One region of the Bacillus sp. PK3-037 genome, then DNA from elsewhere that is predicted to be linked to it. Evidence: riboswitches for the same ligand, from Rfam matches in the RefSeq annotation. Region 1 holds a riboswitch; each other region holds the start of a gene.
What was found. A riboswitch is a leader RNA that binds a small molecule or an ion and turns the genes downstream of it on or off. The one in region 1 is predicted to bind S-adenosylmethionine.
Positions count from the first base shown of each region.

Region 2: linked by a shared signal. The riboswitch ahead of mtnW (2,3-diketo-5-methylthiopentyl-1-phosphate enolase) and the one ahead of M1D69_RS10760 (2-hydroxyacid dehydrogenase) in region 1 are both predicted to bind S-adenosylmethionine.
Region 3: linked by a shared signal. The riboswitch ahead of metK (methionine adenosyltransferase) and the one ahead of M1D69_RS10760 (2-hydroxyacid dehydrogenase) in region 1 are both predicted to bind S-adenosylmethionine.

Region 1 is NZ_CP096408.1:2,033,231-2,036,510, reverse strand. It holds gene M1D69_RS10765 (FGGY-family carbohydrate kinase) at 1-250, opposite strand, end outside; gene M1D69_RS10760 (2-hydroxyacid dehydrogenase) at 269-1,291, opposite strand; SAM riboswitch class I at 1,388-1,479, opposite strand; gene M1D69_RS10755 (molybdopterin oxidoreductase family protein) at 1,627-3,280, shown strand, end outside.
Region 2 is NZ_CP096408.1:2,678,885-2,682,164, forward strand. It holds gene mtnX (2-hydroxy-3-keto-5-methylthiopentenyl-1-phosphate phosphatase) at 1-434, opposite strand, end outside; gene mtnW (2,3-diketo-5-methylthiopentyl-1-phosphate enolase) at 431-1,648, opposite strand; SAM riboswitch class I at 1,732-1,832, opposite strand; gene M1D69_RS13680 (aminotransferase class I/II-fold pyridoxal phosphate-dependent enzyme) at 1,871-3,067, opposite strand; gene M1D69_RS13685 (carbon-nitrogen family hydrolase) at 3,160-3,280, shown strand, end outside.
Region 3 is NZ_CP096408.1:1,150,068-1,153,347, reverse strand. It holds gene metK (methionine adenosyltransferase) at 1-1,136, opposite strand, end outside; SAM riboswitch class I at 1,305-1,444, opposite strand; gene pckA (phosphoenolpyruvate carboxykinase (ATP)) at 1,643-3,226, shown strand; gene M1D69_RS05960 (DUF2584 domain-containing protein) at 3,266-3,280, opposite strand, start outside.

The DNA.
Region 1 (3,280 bases):
TTTGACTTGTTGAAGTGAGACCAATAATTTCAATATGATGAGAACGAGAAATCGCACGTCTAGCCAGATTCATGATTTGATTCCACAGCGCCTGTGGAGAAAAATAGCGGCTGTCCGGGTAAAGCGGCTCGGTCGTATATACAATGTCCTCCCGTTCAACCGTTTGAACGCTGCCCGACACACTTACGACCGCAACTCTTGCATTGCCAGTGCCAATGTCAAATACGAGATAACCTTTTTGTTTCGTCATCCTGATGCCCTCCTTTTCTTACACCTCTGCTTTAAGATCGTTTTTGTTATATAAAGTCGGAATATTGAGAGTTTTTTCACCCTTCCACTTTTTAAGCGCTTCGTTCAGAATGGTAACGTGATGATCCTCTACTTCAAATGTTGCTCCTGCTAAATGCGGTGTTGCCAGAACATTAGGCAATGAAATAAATTCATAATCCGATTGCTCTGGCGGCTCATGATAAAAAACGTCTAATATCGCACCTCTGATTTTACTTTCTTTCAATACAGATAAAAGATCCTCTCGGTTTACCACGACAGCTCTTGATGTATTCACGAAAATGGCGCTCTCTTTCATCAAGTCAAAATACGGCCGATCAATGAGGCCAAGCGTATCATCTGTACGCGGCAGATGAACAGAAACGATATCACTATCTGAAAAAACCTTCTCCAGAGAAACTTTTTCATATTGCGGATAATCGTGCTGTACGTATGGATCGTAATACAAAACCTTGCAGTCAAACGCAGCCAGCAGTTTTGCAATTCTTTGCCCAACCGCTCCGAATCCGACCATACCCACGGTTTTTCCTGTTATTTCATTACCTTTGAATTTGGCATACGCCTGCAAATAATCGCTGTTCCATTTTCCATCCTTTAGCCATTGATTAGAGGTATTCGTGTGCCGGAGAAATGAAATCACATTTCCAATAAACATTTCAGCAACAGCTTGTGCGTTGCGCCCAGGTGTATAGAAAACCGGAATGTCTCTGTTTGACGCTGCTGCTATATCAACATTGGAAGGCATTCCCCTGCATACTCCCACAAATGAAAGTTCCGGCATTGATGCAAACACATTCTCTGTCACCTGATCAAGCTCAGTAATCAGACCCGTCGCATTTGATTCTTTTAATAGCTGAATCAATTCATCTTCCCTGTATGCCCGGCCGTTTTCTTTCCAAGACTGATAAACAACGGAACCGAACAATTCTTCAAGCTCTTTTCGTCCTTCTTCGTTGTACGGTGCTGTAATCAAAACCGTCATGATGCAAAACATCCTTTTCATCGGTATTTTTCACAAAAAAAATCTCTCTCCAAAGATGGAAAGAGATTCATGTATAGGCGCACTCTGCCACAGACAGAAGCCGGTATAAACCTTACTTTCCTATCTTTCAAGCTGACGCTTGCTGGAATTGGCACAATAATGTTGCCGAGGTTTCATAGGGCCAGTCCCTCCACCTCTCTTGATAGAAAATGTTTTGTATGTAATTTTCAGTATTGAGAATACGTTAATCATAAAGAAGACCCAGATTGATGTCAATGTCTTTTTTCAGAATTGACGTTATCATTCGAAATGTTATAATTCTTACAATATATCTAACTAGGGAGAGGAACTGGGCTATGAAATCGTTCGCCACTCAACAAAACGGCATTTTTAAATCCGTTTGCTCACTGGACTGCCCGGACCAGTGCGGATTGCTGGTACATAAAAAAGACGGGAAAATTGTGAAAGTGCAGGGTGATCCTGATCACCCCGTGACAGCCGGAAATATATGCAACAAAGTACGAAATATGGCTGAGCGCATCTATGATGAAAAGCGGCTGACGACTCCGCTGAAACGAACAGGTGTGAAGGGCGAGGCAGAGTTTAAACCAATTTCTTGGGAAGAAGCGATTGACACCATCACATCCCGCTGGAAACAGCTGATTGATGAAGAAGGAGCTGAAAGCATACTGCCTTACAGCTTTTACGGCAATATGGGAAAATTAACGGCTGAAGGAATGGACCGCCGCTTTTTTTATCGCTTGGGCTCAAGCCAGCTTGAGCGGACGATTTGCAGCAAAGCCGGATCAGAGGGCTATAAATATACCATGGGTGTGAGTGCTGGAATCGATCCTGAAGAAACAATCCATACGAAACTCTTTATCTTTTGGGGAATTAACGCAGTCAGCACAAATATGCATCAAATTACAATCGCCCAAAAAGCACGGAAAAAAGGCGCAAAAATTGTTGTGATTGATGTGCATAAAAATCAGACAGGGCGTCTTGCAGACTGGTTTATTCCTATAAAACCCGGTACCGACAGCGCGCTTGCCCTTGGCATCATGCACATTTTATTTAAAGAAAATCTTCACGATGAAGCATTTCTTTCAGAATATACAGTCGGCTATGAAGAACTGCGCGAGCATGTGAAACAGTATCATCCAGAAAAGGTATCCTTGATCACTGGTATCAGTACCGACGATATCTATCAGCTGGCAAAAATGTATGGTGAAACCTCCCCTTCCTTTATCAGAATCGGAAACGGCCTTCAGCATCATGACAACGGCGGAATGATTGTAAGAACGATTGCCTGTCTTCCGGCGATTACCGGTCAATGGATGCATACAGGAGGCGGTGCCATCAAACATAACAGCGGAGTTTTAGAATATAACACCACCGCGCTTCAGCGTCCTGATTTACTGAAAGGCCGCACACCGAGATCGTTTAATATGAACCAGCTGGGCAGGGTTCTTCTGGAAACAGACCCTCCTGTTCGCTCCCTCTTTATTTATGGGACGAATCCAGCCGTTGTGGCGCCAGAAGCGAACAAAGTCAGACAAGGCCTCCTGCGGGATGACTTGTTCACCGTGGTTCATGATTTGTTTGTAACAGAAACGGCCAAATATGCGGACATTGTACTGCCCGCTGCATCTGCTTTTGAAAATACTGATTTTTACACCTCATACTGGCATCATTACATTCAGCTGCAGCAGCCGGTTATTGAGAAATACGGAGAAAGTAAGTCTAATACCGAGGTATTCCGGTTATTGGCTGAGGCAATGGGATTTACGGATCAGGAGCTCAAAGATTCAGATGAAGACTTAATCCGGCAGGCGCTTCACCACCCCGATAATCCTTATTTAGCAGAGATTACTTATGAATCACTTACTGAACGTTCGTTTATGAAGGCGAAGCGTGAAAAGCCGCTGTTTCCGGGTAAATTGCCGACACCGAGCGGAAAAATAGAATTATATTCAGAAAAAATGAAACAAGCCGGTTTCCCGCCGTTAC
Region 2 (3,280 bases), 650 kb from region 1:
TTTGTGCATGTGCCTTTGCAAGAATGAGGCCAATCAATATGAATGAATTCGTTCTCGAATGACGCACGGTTGCAATAAATATGATCTTTCTCAACAATTCCTTCAAGCAGCGGATAGACAAAAAAGTCCATTCCCCCGCTTACGACATAAAACGGGAGTTCATGCTTGTTAACAAATGCGACAAATTCCCGAAAGCCGTCCCGGATTTTTGCGTCTTCCAATACGAATCTCGTAATCTCCTCTTTTAAGCTGCTCGGCAGAAGGCCGAACATTCGTCCGACGCCTTCTTGGATCGACATCGTTTTGGAGAGCACGCCGTCTTTTAACGCCGTCCACTCCGGCGGAGCGAATGTTTTCATAATGTTTATAATGTTGTCGTTCATCGTGATGGTTCCATCAAAATCACATATAATGAACGGTTTTTGAGTCGTCATACGGCTTCAGCCTTTCCCCATTTATCAAGCGCAAGCTTCAAATCTTCGCATTGACCGGCTTTTTCTTCAATCGGCTGCGCTTCCAAAACCGCATCAATAATAGCTCTGAACGCTTTGCCCCCGCCTTGGGCGCCGTTTGGATGTCCGTGTATGCCTCCTCCGGCGTTAATAATATGATCAATGCCAAAATCACGCATGAGAAGCGGAACCATACCAGGGTGAATACCGGCGGACGGAACGGCAAATGTCTGGTTAAATACATCTTCTCTTACGCATTCTTCATGAATCGCCAGCGCGTCTTCTTTCGGAAGCGCAACTGAGCCATATGGAGAAGGAAACAGACTGAAGTCAGCGCCGCAATATCGGTTTAATTTTCCGAGCAAAAGGGCATGGGAAAACCCGTACAATGGTGAGGATGTAAATGCCCCGCTGACTGCCGGATGCGCCATAATGGGGATTGATACGTCCGGATCTTCCGCAAGGCTTTGCATGACGTCCAAACCGTAAGCGAAGACATTCAATAAAAGCGCATCCGCTCCCAACTCAGCGGCGCGTCTTGCTTTATCTTTAAGCTCAGCCGTTCTTCCAGTCAAATTCACTGCATACAGCGTTTTATGGCCGGTCTGCTCGTATGTTTCTTTCAAAATTTGTTTTCCCTCTGTAATTCTTGTTTCAAAAGGTGCTAAACCCGTCTCAAAGAAAATTTCATCGTCTTTGATTACGTCAACCCCGCCGAGCGCCTGCTGCCTGAGCTGTTCTTTAATATCACTCAGGTCCCTTCCGATGACCCCTTTAAAAATGCTCATTAACAGCGGTCTTTCAAACTCTCCAAGCATCTTCCGGATGCCGTATACGCCAAACTTCGGACCCGGAAGTGTTCGCTTAAACGCTTCAGAAAATTCGAGATCTATCAACTTGATTTTTCCGTCCAACGACAGCTTGCCAAACACAGTTGTCAGCAATGCCGGAATATCCTGTGAGAAATTTACCTCGGGATAGGCAATTGTGATAACCGCTTGTTTCCCTGATGCAAGATGTCCCTCTCTCTCCTCGACCTTTACAACCCGTCCCTTATGCTTTTGCATCTGCTCCTGCTTCACCAGAGGCAGATCAGTCCAAGAGCCCACCGTCAATCCTGTTGCGATTTGTTCTGCTTTTTTCTCCGTGTCGGCTCCCGGCTCGGTCAGGAGATATGTTGCTAATAATTCACTCATGCCAGAGCTCCTTTCATTTTTTAACCATATAAAAAACCTCTTCAAACAGCTATGCGTCTAAAGAGGTTTCGTTTCTCGTCCGAATCTTATCTCTCAGCCGCCAGCTGCAAGAATTAGCACCGTGCTTTACAAGTCGGTTGCCGGGCTTCATCGGGCTCGTCCCTCTGCCTGCTCTTGATAAGAAAATATAGATTTTATAAATTATTTTGAATTATCCCACCGTTAAAGAATCTTGTCAATGCTTTTTTGGGTAAACAGGTTTAGTTTGCCAATTCGATGAGCTGCTTCTTTAAGCCTAGCTTCACTCGTTAAGAGCCCCACTCTGACATACCCCTCGCCATATTCACCAAACCCGTTTCCTGCTGCAACCGCGACATTCGCTTTTTCAAGCAAGAGATCTGAGAATTGCTCAGAGCTATAGCCTTCAGGCACCGGCAGCCACGCAAAAAATGAACCCGCAGGCGCTGTTACATCCCAGCCGATTTCCCGGCATGCTGCTATCCAAGCGTTGCGCCTGCTTTCATATCGGGCATTTTGCTCCGCTACGCATGTCTGCTCAGATAAAAGTGCCGCCTCGGCAGCCTGCTGGGTTGCTTTGAAAAGACTGACAAACATATGGTCTTGATAAAGATTGATCGCTTCTATGACCGAGGCGTTACCAACTGCAAAACCGACCCGCCAGCCCGCCATATTATATGTTTTGGACAGCGTGTAAATTTCTATTCCGATATCCTTAGCGCCTTCAGTCTGCAAAAAGCTCAAAGGCTTGTGTCCGTCAAAGCCGACTGCACCGTAAGCAAAATCATGGACCACACAGATTTCGTTTTCTTTCGCAAAACTCACCGTTTCTCCAAAAAATTCTGCGGTAGCGACGGCTCCAGTCGGATTATTCGGATAATTCAAGTACATCAATTTCGCTTGTTCTCTTACGTCAGGCGAAATGCTTGCGTATTCAGGAAGAAACGCCTTTTCCTTAGTGAGCGGCATCATTTCCATTTTCGCTTTCGCAAGCGTGACACCGGACCAATAATCTGGATAGCCGGGGTCAGGAACCAAAATCGCATCCCCCGGATTTAACAGGCATTGCGGTAGCTCGACAAGACCGGCTTTCCCGCCGAATAATACGGCTACTTCAGTTTCCGGATCAAGCTGAACGCCGTATTCTCTTTTATAAAATGCCGCCGCTGCTGATTTCAGACTGTGCGAACCTCGAAATGAGGAGTATTTATGATTTTCAGGCTGAGCAACGGCTCGCTTCATTTCCTCCACAATATGCTCGGGCGTCGGCTGATCCGGATTCCCCTGCCCCAAATTGATGACATCATGTCCTTCCTTCAGCTTTCGGTTCACTTTCTGCACAAGAGAAGCAAAGAATTGTTTAGGCAGTTCCTGCAGCACTTGAGAATGTTCAAATTTCATCTGTTTTCACCTTCTAAAAAATCTTGAAATGATAGTCCAGTATCATATATGGTTAAAGGAAAAAAGTAAAGAAAAATATGGGGTGTTAAAAAATGAAATGGACCATATCTTGTCTTCAATTTGATATTTCATACGGAAAACCTTCTGAAAATATAAAAAAGGCTGAATCTTTAATCGAAAAAGAGAGTAAAAATGCTGACGTTCTTGTTCTCC
Region 3 (3,280 bases), 880 kb from region 1:
TCGTGGCGTCCAAAGTGGCCGTACGCGGCAGTCTGTTTGTAGATCGGACGGCGTAAATCAAGCATTTTGATAATGCCGGCAGGTCGTAAATCAAAGTTATTGCGCACAACTTCAATCAGTTTTTCCTCCGAAGCTTTTCCGGAACCGAACGTGTTGATTGAGATAGACACAGGCTGTGCAACACCGATCGCGTAAGCAAGCTGCACTTCGCAAGAATCTGCAAGCTCAGCCGCAACGATGTTTTTCGCAACGTATCTTGCAGCATAAGCAGCTGATCGGTCTACTTTCGTCGCATCTTTACCAGAGAACGCGCCGCCGCCGTGACGTGCGTAGCCGCCGTACGTATCAACGATGATTTTACGTCCTGTGAGCCCCGCATCCCCTTGAGGTCCTCCGATGACGAAACGGCCTGTAGGGTTAATGAAGTATTTTGTTTCTTCATCAATTAATTCTTCAGGAACAACCGGATTGATGACATGTTCTTTAATGTTGCGCTGAATTTGCTCAAGCGTAATTTCAGGGTGGTGCTGAGTTGAAATAACAATCGCGTCAATGCGGACAGGTTTGTTATTTTCATCATACTCAACCGTTACCTGTGTTTTGCCGTCAGGGCGAAGGTAAGGAAGAACATCTTCTTTACGCACTTCACTCAAGCGGCGGGCTAATTTATGAGCAAGTGAAATTGGAAGAGGCATAAGCTCTTTCGTTTCGTTGCACGCATAACCGAACATTAAACCTTGGTCACCCGCTCCGATTGCTTCAATTTCTTCGTCGCTCATTGTGCCTTCACGGGCTTCAAGCGCTTGGTCTACACCCATCGCGATATCAGCAGACTGCTCGTCAATTGATGTTAAAACCGCACAAGTTTCCGCATCAAATCCGTATTTTGCACGTGTGTATCCGATTTCTTTAATCGTTTCACGAACCGTTTTTGGAATGTCAACATACGTAGAAGTTGTGATTTCTCCGCTGACAAGAACCAAACCAGTTGTCACAGATGTTTCACAAGCAACACGCGCGTTAGGGTCTTTCTTTAAAATTTCATCTAAAATGCTGTCAGAAATCTGGTCACAGATTTTATCCGGATGCCCCTCCGTAACAGATTCTGATGTAAATAAACGACGATTTTTACTCATGATTTGCTTCCTCCTGCACAAGGCCTCCCGAAAGACCTTATATATATGATACGGAACTCGCTCCCTCTTATACAATGTTACGTTTATATTAGAGATGTTAATTGGCATATTTATGAAATAAAAAAACCTTTTCCGTTCGAGGAAAGGGTTTGGTCTTTGTGCCTTTCACTCTTATCGCTCAAGGAATCATTCAACCTTGCATCAGGTTAGCACCTTGGTTGTCTCACACAATTTGAACATAATGAATAATAGAGAAACCGGTTGCTGGGCTTCATAGGGCCTGTCCCTCCGCCAGCTCGGGATAAGAGTATCCGCTCAATGAAATATCTTATCGTAAAAGGGTTTGCAATGTCAATATGATTCAGAAGAAATAGGCACCTATATTGAGGGAAAACAATGGAAATGCACACACAAAAAACGATAAATAGTATAGACTATTTGAAAATATATGTTATACTAATTCACAATTAGCAAAACACAAATAAAATGATAAAGGAAGGTTTCTTATGAACTCAGTTGATTTAACCGCTGATTTGCAAGCCTTATTAACAAGTCCTAATGTGCAGCATAATTTATCTGCAGCTCAGCTTACAGAAAAAGTACTTTCCCGCAGCGAAGGCATTTTGACATCGACGGGTGCCGTCCGGGCGACCACAGGCGCTTACACGGGACGTTCGCCGAAGGATAAATTCATTGTAGAAGAAGCAAGCACAAAGAGTAAGATTGATTGGGGTCCGGTGAATCAGCCTATTTCCGAGGAAGCGTTTGACCGGCTGTACACGAAAGTTGTCAGCTATCTGAAACAGCGAGATGAGCTGTTTGTTTTCGAAGGATTTGCCGGTGCCGATGAAAAATACAGACTGCCGATCACCGTCGTTAATGAGTTTGCATGGCACAATTTATTTGCCAGACAGCTGTTTATCCGTCCTGAAGACAATGATAAAAAAACAGTCGAACAGCCGTTTACCATTCTTTCCGCTCCACATTTTAAAGCGGACCCAAAAACAGACGGCACACATTCAGAAACCTTTATTATTGTTTCTTTCGAAAAGCGTACGATTTTAATCGGCGGAACGGAGTATGCCGGAGAAATGAAAAAATCGATTTTCTCCATCATGAATTTCCTGCTGCCTGAGCGAGATATTTTATCCATGCATTGCTCCGCTAATGTCGGTGAAAAAGGCGATGTCGCGCTTTTCTTCGGCCTGTCGGGAACAGGAAAGACCACCCTTTCGGCGGATGCTGACCGGAAACTGATCGGTGATGATGAACACGGCTGGTCGGATACCGGTGTCTTCAATATCGAAGGCGGATGCTATGCCAAGTGCATTCATTTAAGCGAAGAAAAGGAACCGCAGATTTTTAAAGCGATTCGGTTTGGATCCGTTCTCGAAAATGTTGTTGTAGATGAAGATACGCGTGAAGCCAATTACGATGATTCCTTCTATACAGAAAACACACGTGCCGCTTACCCGATTCATATGATTGACAACATTGTCTCTCCGAGCATTGCGGGCCACCCGTCAGCGATTGTATTTCTGACGGCTGATGCATTCGGCGTTCTGCCGCCAATCAGCAAGCTGACGAAGGAGCAGGCGATGTACCACTTCTTAAGCGGTTATACGAGTAAACTAGCCGGAACCGAACGCGGCGTCACGTCTCCTGAGACGACATTCTCCACATGCTTCGGTTCACCGTTCCTTCCGCTCCCGGCTCATGTATATGCGGAAATGCTCGGCAAGAAAATTGACGAACACGGCGCAGACGTTTACTTGGTCAACACAGGCTGGACCGGCGGCGGCTACGGCACAGGCGAACGCATGAAGCTTTCATACACACGGGCGATGGTAAAAGCAGCGATTGAAGGCAAATTAGAAAATGTGCAAATGACCACTGACGATATTTTCGGTCTGCACATCCCGGTTCATGTTCCGGGCGTTCCCGATCATATCCTTCAGCCGGAAAACACGTGGAATAACAAAGAGGAATACAGAGAAAAGGCTGTGTATCTGGCAAACGAATTCAAAGAAAACTTCAGAAAGTTCACAAATACAGATGCCATCGCGCAAGCGGGCGGGCCTCTCGTATAAAAAAGCAAAAGCCAAGAGCAATTAAGCTCTTGGCTTGTTTTAATTGACTGTATG